DNA from 4 places in the Photobacterium sp. S4TG1 genome. Region 4 is predicted to be linked to each of the others. Evidence: predicted binding sites of a transcription regulator. Region 4 holds the regulator's gene; each other region holds the start of a gene.
The links. The regulator PurR, encoded in region 4, represses purine synthesis genes. The targets are predictions, from matches to a motif close to TNANGNAAACGTTTNCNTNA.
Positions count from the first base shown of each region.

Region 1 (2,213 bases), on a different contig from region 4:
CATTTTGTTTTATTAATGGGTTGTTGTTGTGTGAAATTGTTGCTTGATGTGATGTTGTGTGGCATGAAATGGTGTGATAAGTAATATGAAATTGAGTTTGTTAAAACTATTACTAATGTAAATATTAATAAAACGACGATTAAAGGGGATATATGAATAGAGTTGTTAATATATAAGGGGGTAAGGAGAGAGCTATTGCATAGCTCTCGAATAGGTTTTAATCAATTAATTGATATTCTTGGCGTAGTATATCAATAATTTCATTTTTTGGATCTTGGCTCAGAATAATTGGGTGTCCAGTGATCTTTTCTGCGATATTGGTGTATATTTTTGATATCTGCATTAATATATCTTGAGGGAGTGCATTTTCTGCTGCTAATGCAAAACGTTCAGGCATACGTTCTTTATTTAATAAAATATCGGGTTCAGGAAAATAATTAAGTAATACTTGGCGGAAATCTTCTTTTGAATTTTCAACTATTTGTCCATCACGATATGCAGCTCCATCCCAAATTCGAGAGGAATCTGGTGTACCCACTTCATCCATATAGATAAGTTTCTCATTTCCGCTAGCATCTGTTACGTAGCCAAATTCAAATTTAGTATCGACAAAAATTTGGTCTAATTGCGCTAATTCATTACTAATAACTGTAAAACCATCAGCTAATAGTTTTTCATAGTAGCTAATATCATCAATATGACGGAAATTGAAAGCCTGATAATTATTAATGAGATCATCACGAGTTACATTAATATCGTCAGCTTCTGGTACATTAGGAATGCCTTTTAGAATACCTTTCGTTGATGGTGTCATCAGGAGTTGTGGTAGTTTTTGATCTTTTTTCAATCCTTCCGGTAATTGAATACCACAGAACTGACGTTCGCCTTGCGTGTATGCACGCCACATTGAACCTGTAATATATTGACGACAAATAGCTTCTACCATTACTGGTTTTGCTTTTTGTACAATCCATACAAAAGGATGGGGAATATCAAGAATATGGCTGTCGGCTAAGCCATTATCTTTAAATAGTTTAAACCAATGATTTGAGATTGCATTAAGTGCCGCGCCTTTACCGGGAACACCTTTCAAACCACCTTCACCATGCCAAATACAATCAAATGCAGAAATTCGATCACTGATGATCATTATTGCTAAAGGTGCATCAGGTTGAACGTTATAGCCTTTTTGTTGAATAAGACGACGGCTGTCTGTGTCTGTTAGCCAATAAACAGATCGTACTTTTCCACTGTGAATGGGTTTATCGGTGCGGATGGGAAGGTCGTCATTGACGGCAAGAACTTGATCAGCAAGACTCATGGTGAAATTCCTATTTCAAAATGATGGCATCGAAATACAGAGTGTTTAAGATAAACATTACCTCAAGCACTCATCTTATTGTGCATAATACTCGGTTCATTGTATGACTACCAGCAAAAAAGCAAACGATTGCTTTTTGATTTTAAAATAGTCTTAAATGTAAAGTATGGTGATGAAAGACCATACTTTACATATTGAGAGGTGTTTTATTAAGGATTAAAAACGTTGATAGAAGGCATGTAAATCACGAGGAGTAATATAAAACATGTGTAAGAACCATTGCTTAGTGTCGTCTAAATTGAACCAGACTGGTGTAAATTGGAAATGACTCCAATTGGTAACAACTTGTAGCGCCCCATCATAGCTTGGCGCTAGATCAAATAAGATCACAATGGCAATAACTTGAGCAAGACTAATGAATGGTTTAGTAAAGGCAAAGGGTTTAAGTGCGGTACCAAATGAGGATTTAAAGCGTTTGTTTGATAGATCGACGCTGTATATCTCATCTAGGATTAAATGTACGATGCCGCCAAGCAGAACAAATCCACCCGCAAACCAACTGTCAGTTGCCGTGTGCCCTAATAAGACGCAAATATGGACACAGCATAGTGCAATAAGAGTCACAAATGAAATTGAGTGACATGCGCCACGGTGAACCGTACAACGGTCAAATACGGCCTTGCCAAAATAACGAATAGTAATAAACAATGAGATGACATATAGAATCAGCTCAAGCATTGCGACGCGGGTGTAGATATGGCTGATGAGTAAAAAACAACAAAACCCCGCCAGAAGTGTAAACAATGCTTTCATTGACGTTGAATGGTCTGAATCTATATCAGGTAAAAGTCCACCGATGGTACCAAAGAAGGTCATCCATAGTGCAATGCTG
Region 1 is NZ_JAYXUH010000016.1:63,361-65,573, forward strand. It holds gene VXS03_RS16185 (phosphoribosylaminoimidazolesuccinocarboxamide synthase) at 218-1,321, opposite strand; gene VXS03_RS16190 (metal-dependent hydrolase) at 1,538-2,213, opposite strand, start outside.
Region 1: the regulator PurR is predicted to act here: its motif matches at 1,439-1,458, upstream of VXS03_RS16185 (phosphoribosylaminoimidazolesuccinocarboxamide synthase).

Region 2 (2,213 bases), on a different contig from region 4:
CTTCCGTTAAATCTCGCCATTCAATTGATACCAAACCTGACATCATTAAAATAGCAACATAAAACAGCGCACCCGCCGTTGCATAGGCAGGAACCATTCCAGCCAACGGAGCAAAAAATAAGGCTAACAAGAATAACACGCCAACCGTTACGGCTGTTAGGCCTGTACGCCCACCAACTGCGACACCCGACACACTCTCAACAAAAGATGTGGTATTTGACGTCCCCAGTAGAGCACCAATAGAGGTTGCAGTACTGTCTGCTAATAGCGCTCGATTTAAACGTGGTAATTTACCATCTTCACCTATTAAGTTTGCCTTAGTTGCAACACCGACCAATGTGCCTGCGGTATCAAACAAATCGACAAACAAAAAAGCAAACACAATTGAGATTAAACCCACTTCCATCGCGCCTGAAAAATCAAGCTGCATAAAGGTTGGAGCGATACTTGGTGGCATAGAGATAATGCCGTTGTAATCCACTTCACCAACAATAATGCTGATCGCAGTTACAATTAAAATCGCAATCAATACCGCGGCTTTAAAACCGCGTTGTACTAAAGAAATTGTCAAGAAAAAACCGAGTGCAGCCATAATTGCTGGAAAACTGGTTAAATCGCCAGCCGTCACTAATGTTGCAGGGCTAGCAACGACAATACCTGATGTTTGCAGAGCGATAAACGCTAAAAATAAACCAATACCAGCTGAAATACCGATACGTAATGAATGAGGGATCGCGTTGATGATCCATTCACGCACTCGCATAACACTCAATGCAATAAAGCATAAACCAGATAAGAATACCGCCGCTAAAGCCACTTGCCATGTATGGCCCATACCTAACACAACGGTGTAGGTGAAAAAGGCGTTAAGTCCCATACCGGGTGCTTGAGCAACAGGATAGTTAGCATAAAAACCCATCACAAAACAGCCAATCATTGCCGCTAAACAAGTAGCAACAAACACTGAGCCTTGATCCATTCCTGTGCTGGCTAACATAGTGGGGTTTACAAAAATAATATAAGCCATTGTCAGGAAGGTAGTGACACCCGCCATAATTTCAGTGCGCACAGTTGTGCCATTTTCAGTGAGTTTAAATAACTTTTCTAGCATGCTTCTCGGTTCCTTAGAGATACGCAATAAAGTAACAAACAACGCCAAGAAATAGAAAACGATTGCGCAATCCATTTCGGGGCTGATTATAATCATGCGATCACGCAATTTCCAGATTTTATCGTTGAAAAGCGTAAAACAATAACTCTTTGTATTTACATAACCTAAGAGATGTCTATTTAAAGTATATTTATCAGTACATTAAAAAAATAATACTTATGTCTATTTTTTGAGCATTTAATTTTTAAACCACTAAATAGAGGTTAATTAAAGCCAATAGCCAGAATGAAAATGAGGATATAACATGAAAAGCAGCTAAAAAAACGCCACTTCAAAGGGAAGTGGCGGCAGAATGTTGCAGATAACTGGATAGTGTTATCGAGATATTCTTAATTTAAGGGGATGAACAAACTTGCATTTGTTTCGTTGAAAGCAACAAAACAATAAAAGCTAATTAGTAACGGTACGGCGTTGGGTAATGGAAGTTACTTGTATATACAGTACGGTTATTCCAAAAATGTGTCATTGAAGAAAAAATTTTCATTTAAATCACCTTAGTCATAAGTACACCAACGTCATCGTTGGTGGCTTGCCATCGCGGCTCACTTATTCTCGGTTCCTTGGAGGCGATATCTCGAGTTCGTCCTGAACGTGTCGTGTTAATCATTGTGCCAATTAATCAGGCGTGACTAAACTATAGCCAAAATGAAGTAAATTTACAACGTTTTTTTTAAGTAGATCACACTTTTTGCTTTTTCTGCTTGAGGTATGGCTTTTAGTGTAAATTTATTACATTATTATTTAGTTATATTTCAACATCTCTCTTTTGGGATGTTTTTTGGCACATTTGATCATATAAAATACACATCGCAATAATGATTAAGAGTTGCGTCACCAATGGCGTAATAATCTCAGAAATCCGTGCTATAAGATTTTATTATTTGCCCTATCCCCCCTAAAGGCAGAGTGATATGCTAAAACCAAGGCGATAAAAATACTCGCTACTAATTTTGTCATTTTACGGCTAAAACCCTACAAAATGACACTAGCCCAGTCTCGTATATTAAAAGGAAGGCTACCGTGTCTGAAATTACTCAACTAT
Region 2 is NZ_JAYXUH010000001.1:621,861-624,073, forward strand. It holds gene VXS03_RS03030 (NCS2 family permease) at 1-1,111, opposite strand, end outside; gene VXS03_RS03035 (aminoacyl-histidine dipeptidase) at 2,192-2,213, shown strand, end outside.
Region 2: the regulator PurR is predicted to act here: its motif matches at 1,162-1,181, upstream of VXS03_RS03030 (NCS2 family permease).

Region 3 (2,213 bases), on a different contig from region 4:
TGCCTTCAGCCATTTCTACTGGAGTAAAAGTTGGCGCACCTGCTGGATTGATCTTTTCTTTAACGATAGCTTCGATAAAGTGGCGGTGCATTACTTCACCTAGGATGTCTTGACGAACAGAAGCGCCAAACATTTTAGCAACCATCTTCATTGGTGCTTTACCTGGGCGGAAACCGTCGAAACGACGAGTTTTAGCAATCTTACGTAGTTCAGCAGCAACAGCATCTTCGATGTTTGCAGCAGGAACTGTAATAGTTAGGTGGCGTTCTAGACCTTCAGTGGTTTCAACGGTAACTTGCATTATATTTAACCTCAAAACTTACTCAGCTTTTTCTGAGTGGTGTTGCCGAACAGCCATTTACTGACGGTGGCATCCTTTCATGTTACAGCTCGAAAACCATAACGCCTAAATTCTTTCTTCAAGATTCTGAGAGTAGATAGCCTACTTAACAGAGCGCGCTATTATAACGACACGTAAGCGTGACGTCGAGGTAGATACCTTTAAACGCGAACGATCTCTTTAACTGCCTTACAAGATAGGGGCTAGAAATATCATTTCAAGGGGAAAAATGAAAATAATCGCTTTAAAACCATTTTTTTTGGTTCAAATGTCGGAAAAACGAGCTAATTAGAAAAAATTTCAGCAATGATGTAACGGAAAAATAGACTTAGAGATAGAAGTAATAATAAACAGAAGAGAGATGATGAAACAGAGAAATGACACAAGAAATAAGAGAAGAGATGGTACGCCCTGCAGGATTCGAACCTGCGACCACATCCTTAGAAGGGACGTGCTCTATCCAGCTGAGCTAAGGGCGCATCATGGTGTAGCAAGAAGCTACGAAGCAGGATTATACGTAGCTAAAAGGTAAGGTCAATCCCTTTACTCTATTTTTCCTATTTCAAGCGGCTAACTGGTTAAAGATACAACAAAAACGTCATTTCCAGAGTGTGATTTAAAGCAAACAGCACTAAAGCCTCCCCCTCGACTCTCAACGATTATTTCTTCTTATGATTTTCTTTTTATGCATTACAGCCTACTCTCGCCTTAAATCTTGATTCAATTTCAATATATTATCAAATAGCAATCGTTTGCTTAATGGTAATTAGCTTGGTTATCTGCCACAATATCAGCGTTGATACGTTAACCAACACAACAAAGGATCACCATGAGCGCTCAAATTATTGATGGGAAAATCATCTCCCAAACTGTGCGACAAGAAGTTGCAGCAAGAGTAAAAGCACGCACCGATGCCGGATTACGCGCACCGGGATTAGCGGTTGTTCTCGTAGGTCAAGATCCAGCCTCGCAAATTTACGTTGGTAGTAAACGCAAAGCATGTGAAGAAGTTGGCTTTATTTCAAAATCCTATGATTTACCCAGTACGGCATCTGAGCAGCAACTACTCGATTTGATTGATGAGCTCAATCAAGATTCCACAATGGACGGTATTCTGGTGCAATTGCCACTACCTGCAGGTATGGATAGCACACGAATTCTTGAACGCATCGATCCAGAAAAAGATGTTGATGGATTCCACCCTTATAATGTTGGCCGTCTTAGCCAGCGTATTCCAAAATTACGTTCATGCACGCCTAAAGGCATCATTACACTATTAGAACGTTACAATATAGAAGTGCGTGGTAAGCATGCGGTGATCGTTGGTGCTTCAAACATTGTTGGACGCCCAATGACATTAGAATTATTACTCGCAGGCGCAACAACAACAACCTGCCATCGCTTTACACAAGATCTTGAAGGTCATATTCGCCAAGCAGATATTTTAGTGGTTGCAGTAGGCAAACCTAATTTTATACCGGGTAATTGGATAAAAGAGGGAGCAACAGTCATTGATGTAGGTATTAATCGCCTTGAAAATGGCAAATTATGTGGTGATGTTGAATTTGATGTTGCTTGTCAGCGCGCAAAGCATATTACTCCGGTCCCAGGAGGCGTTGGGCCAATGACAGTCGCAACTTTAATTGAAAATACGCTGCTAGCCTGTGAGCAATACCATTCGGCATAAACACACCGATGAACAACAGTCACTGATGATGGAATATACAAAAAGCGAGTAGCCAAATACTCGCTTTTTTGTTGCTGTTATGCTTTGTTTTTTACTAAATCGGTATTTTCCACGCTGACTTTTACTTGTTTACCAAGCAAATTAATCAGCATAAATGACCGTTTTTCACCATCCGGTTCATGATAA
Region 3 is NZ_JAYXUH010000003.1:11,413-13,625, reverse strand. It holds gene tig (trigger factor) at 1-301, opposite strand, end outside; tRNA gene VXS03_RS05720 (tRNA-Arg) at 743-819, opposite strand; gene folD (bifunctional methylenetetrahydrofolate dehydrogenase/methenyltetrahydrofolate cyclohydrolase FolD) at 1,170-2,027, shown strand; gene rfaH (transcription/translation regulatory transformer protein RfaH) at 2,105-2,213, opposite strand, start outside.
Region 3: the regulator PurR is predicted to act here: its motif matches at 1,081-1,100, upstream of folD (bifunctional methylenetetrahydrofolate dehydrogenase/methenyltetrahydrofolate cyclohydrolase FolD).

Region 4 (2,213 bases):
GTATTACATGATCTCAACTTAGCTGCGCAATATGCCCAACGTATGGTCATCATTCAACAAGGTAAGATTCAAGCTGATGGATCACCATGGCAAGCATTACAACCTGCAATAATTAACAACGTTTACGGTTGGCAGGTTTCTGTTCATCCTCATCCTGTTCATGGTTATCCTTACCTACTATCCTAGTATTAATGTGCATCATTTTTTTAATTGGCTGTTGTAAATTTCAGTAAAATTGCTGAAATTTACGTTTTTTTGTTGATAGTTATCAAATAATTTACTCCCAGACAATTGAAAAGTTGCACTACGCGTAACACTCAGTAAAATGTGAACGCAAGCGATTACACTTGAAAAACATGCAATAATTATAAAGCCGCGAATAAATGCGGCTTTTAGTGTTAATACTATTTAAGTATGTAATAGACACATTATTGGTGCCAAATTGAATAATTAACGGGATACTTTACGCAAAAAGATGGAATTATATTCATCTCAGTAATTACTCAATTTGGTACCTCACGATTAGCTAGAAACATCTCTAGCACCCATTATTAGAAGAATAAATATGGCAACCATTAAAGATGTTGCACGTATGGCTGGTGTTTCAACGACAACAGTTTCACACGTGATCAATAAAACACGCTTTGTCGCAGAAGCAACACAGAAAAAAGTACTGGCAGCCGTTGAAGATCTCAATTACGCACCAAGTGCTGTTGCTCGCAGCCTAAAATGTAACACTACACGCACCATTGGTATGCTGGTAACTAAATCAACCAACCCTTTTTTTGCTGAAGTTGTACATGGCGTTGAAGAGTACTGCTACCGTGAAGGTTACACGCTGATTCTATGTAACACTGAAGGTAACCTTTCTAAGCAGCATGATTATTTACGCATGCTTGCCGAAAAGCGTGTGGACGGTTTATTAGTGATGTGTTCTGATCTTGATCAGAGATTACTGGATCTACTTGAGCGTCAAAAAGACCTACCAATGGTGGTAATGGATTGGGGCCCAGAAAGCCCGCATACCGATAAAATTCAGGATAATGCTGAACAAGGTGGCTACATTGCGACTAAATATTTTATCGAACATGGCCATACTCGTATTGGTTGCTTGTCTGGCCACAACGATAAATCAACATGTCGTGAACGCCTAAAAGGCTTTAATAAAGCAATGGCAGAAGCAAACTTAGCGGTTAACGAAAACTGGATTCTTGAAGGTGACTTTGAGTGTAATTCAGCCGTTGAGGCTGCTGAGAAGTATATTGCAATGACAGATCGCCCAACCGCCATTTTCTGTTTCAATGATATTATGGCAATGGCACTGATCAGTACTTTTGAACAAGCAGGGTTACGCGTTCCCAATGATATTTCAATTATTGGCTACGATAATATTGATCTTGCCCCTTACTTCGCACCGCCACTAACGACTATTCACCAACCAAAGCGTCGTTTAGGTAAAACAGCCATTAAAATTTTAATGGAGCGTATGAAGAATAAAGATCATGAACCTCAAATCTTTGAAATGACACCTGCTATTGTTGAGCGAAAGTCAGTAAAAGATTTACGCTAACATTACTTCCCCGCTTTTATGAGCCAATATTTTTATTGGCTTTTTTCTTTTATTGTTAATGATTTACGCTCAAAGCTTCTACAAAATATCGACAGACCTCAAAAACATGAGCAACCTCACAGATTCATCAGCTTTCGTTAATATTAAAACTTACCTTTTTAAAAGATCGAATATAATACTCCCTGTAGATACATATAATAGTAAGCAAAAGACTTACAAATTATAAATAATACTTTTATATTGATAATATTATTTATAAAGTAATACATGGACGATTTAGAGTAGAAAAATTCTTTCGTAAATAACTTTAGAAATAAAAGTCAATTTACGGCTACTTTAATGTTAGGTGACACTCATTTATTCACCGAGTAGAAGTATGGACAAACCAATATTAAAAGATTCATTAAAATTATTAGACCATTTAGGTAATGTTAAATCGCGTTCTATGTTTGGTGGCTTTGGTATTTTCGCAGGCGAAGCAATGTTCGCACTTGTGGTTAATAATAAACTTCACCTTAGAGCAAACGCTCAAACAGAAGAGGAATTTAAACAAGCAGGATTAGAACCGTACATTTATAAGAAACGTGGGTTTCCTGTAATAACTAAACATTACGCTATTCTTGATGAGTGGTGGGAACAACCT
Region 4 is NZ_JAYXUH010000004.1:182,448-184,660, forward strand. It holds gene VXS03_RS07780 (heme ABC transporter ATP-binding protein) at 1-186, shown strand, start outside; gene purR (HTH-type transcriptional repressor PurR) at 566-1,570, shown strand; gene VXS03_RS07790 (TfoX/Sxy family DNA transformation protein) at 1,947-2,213, shown strand, end outside.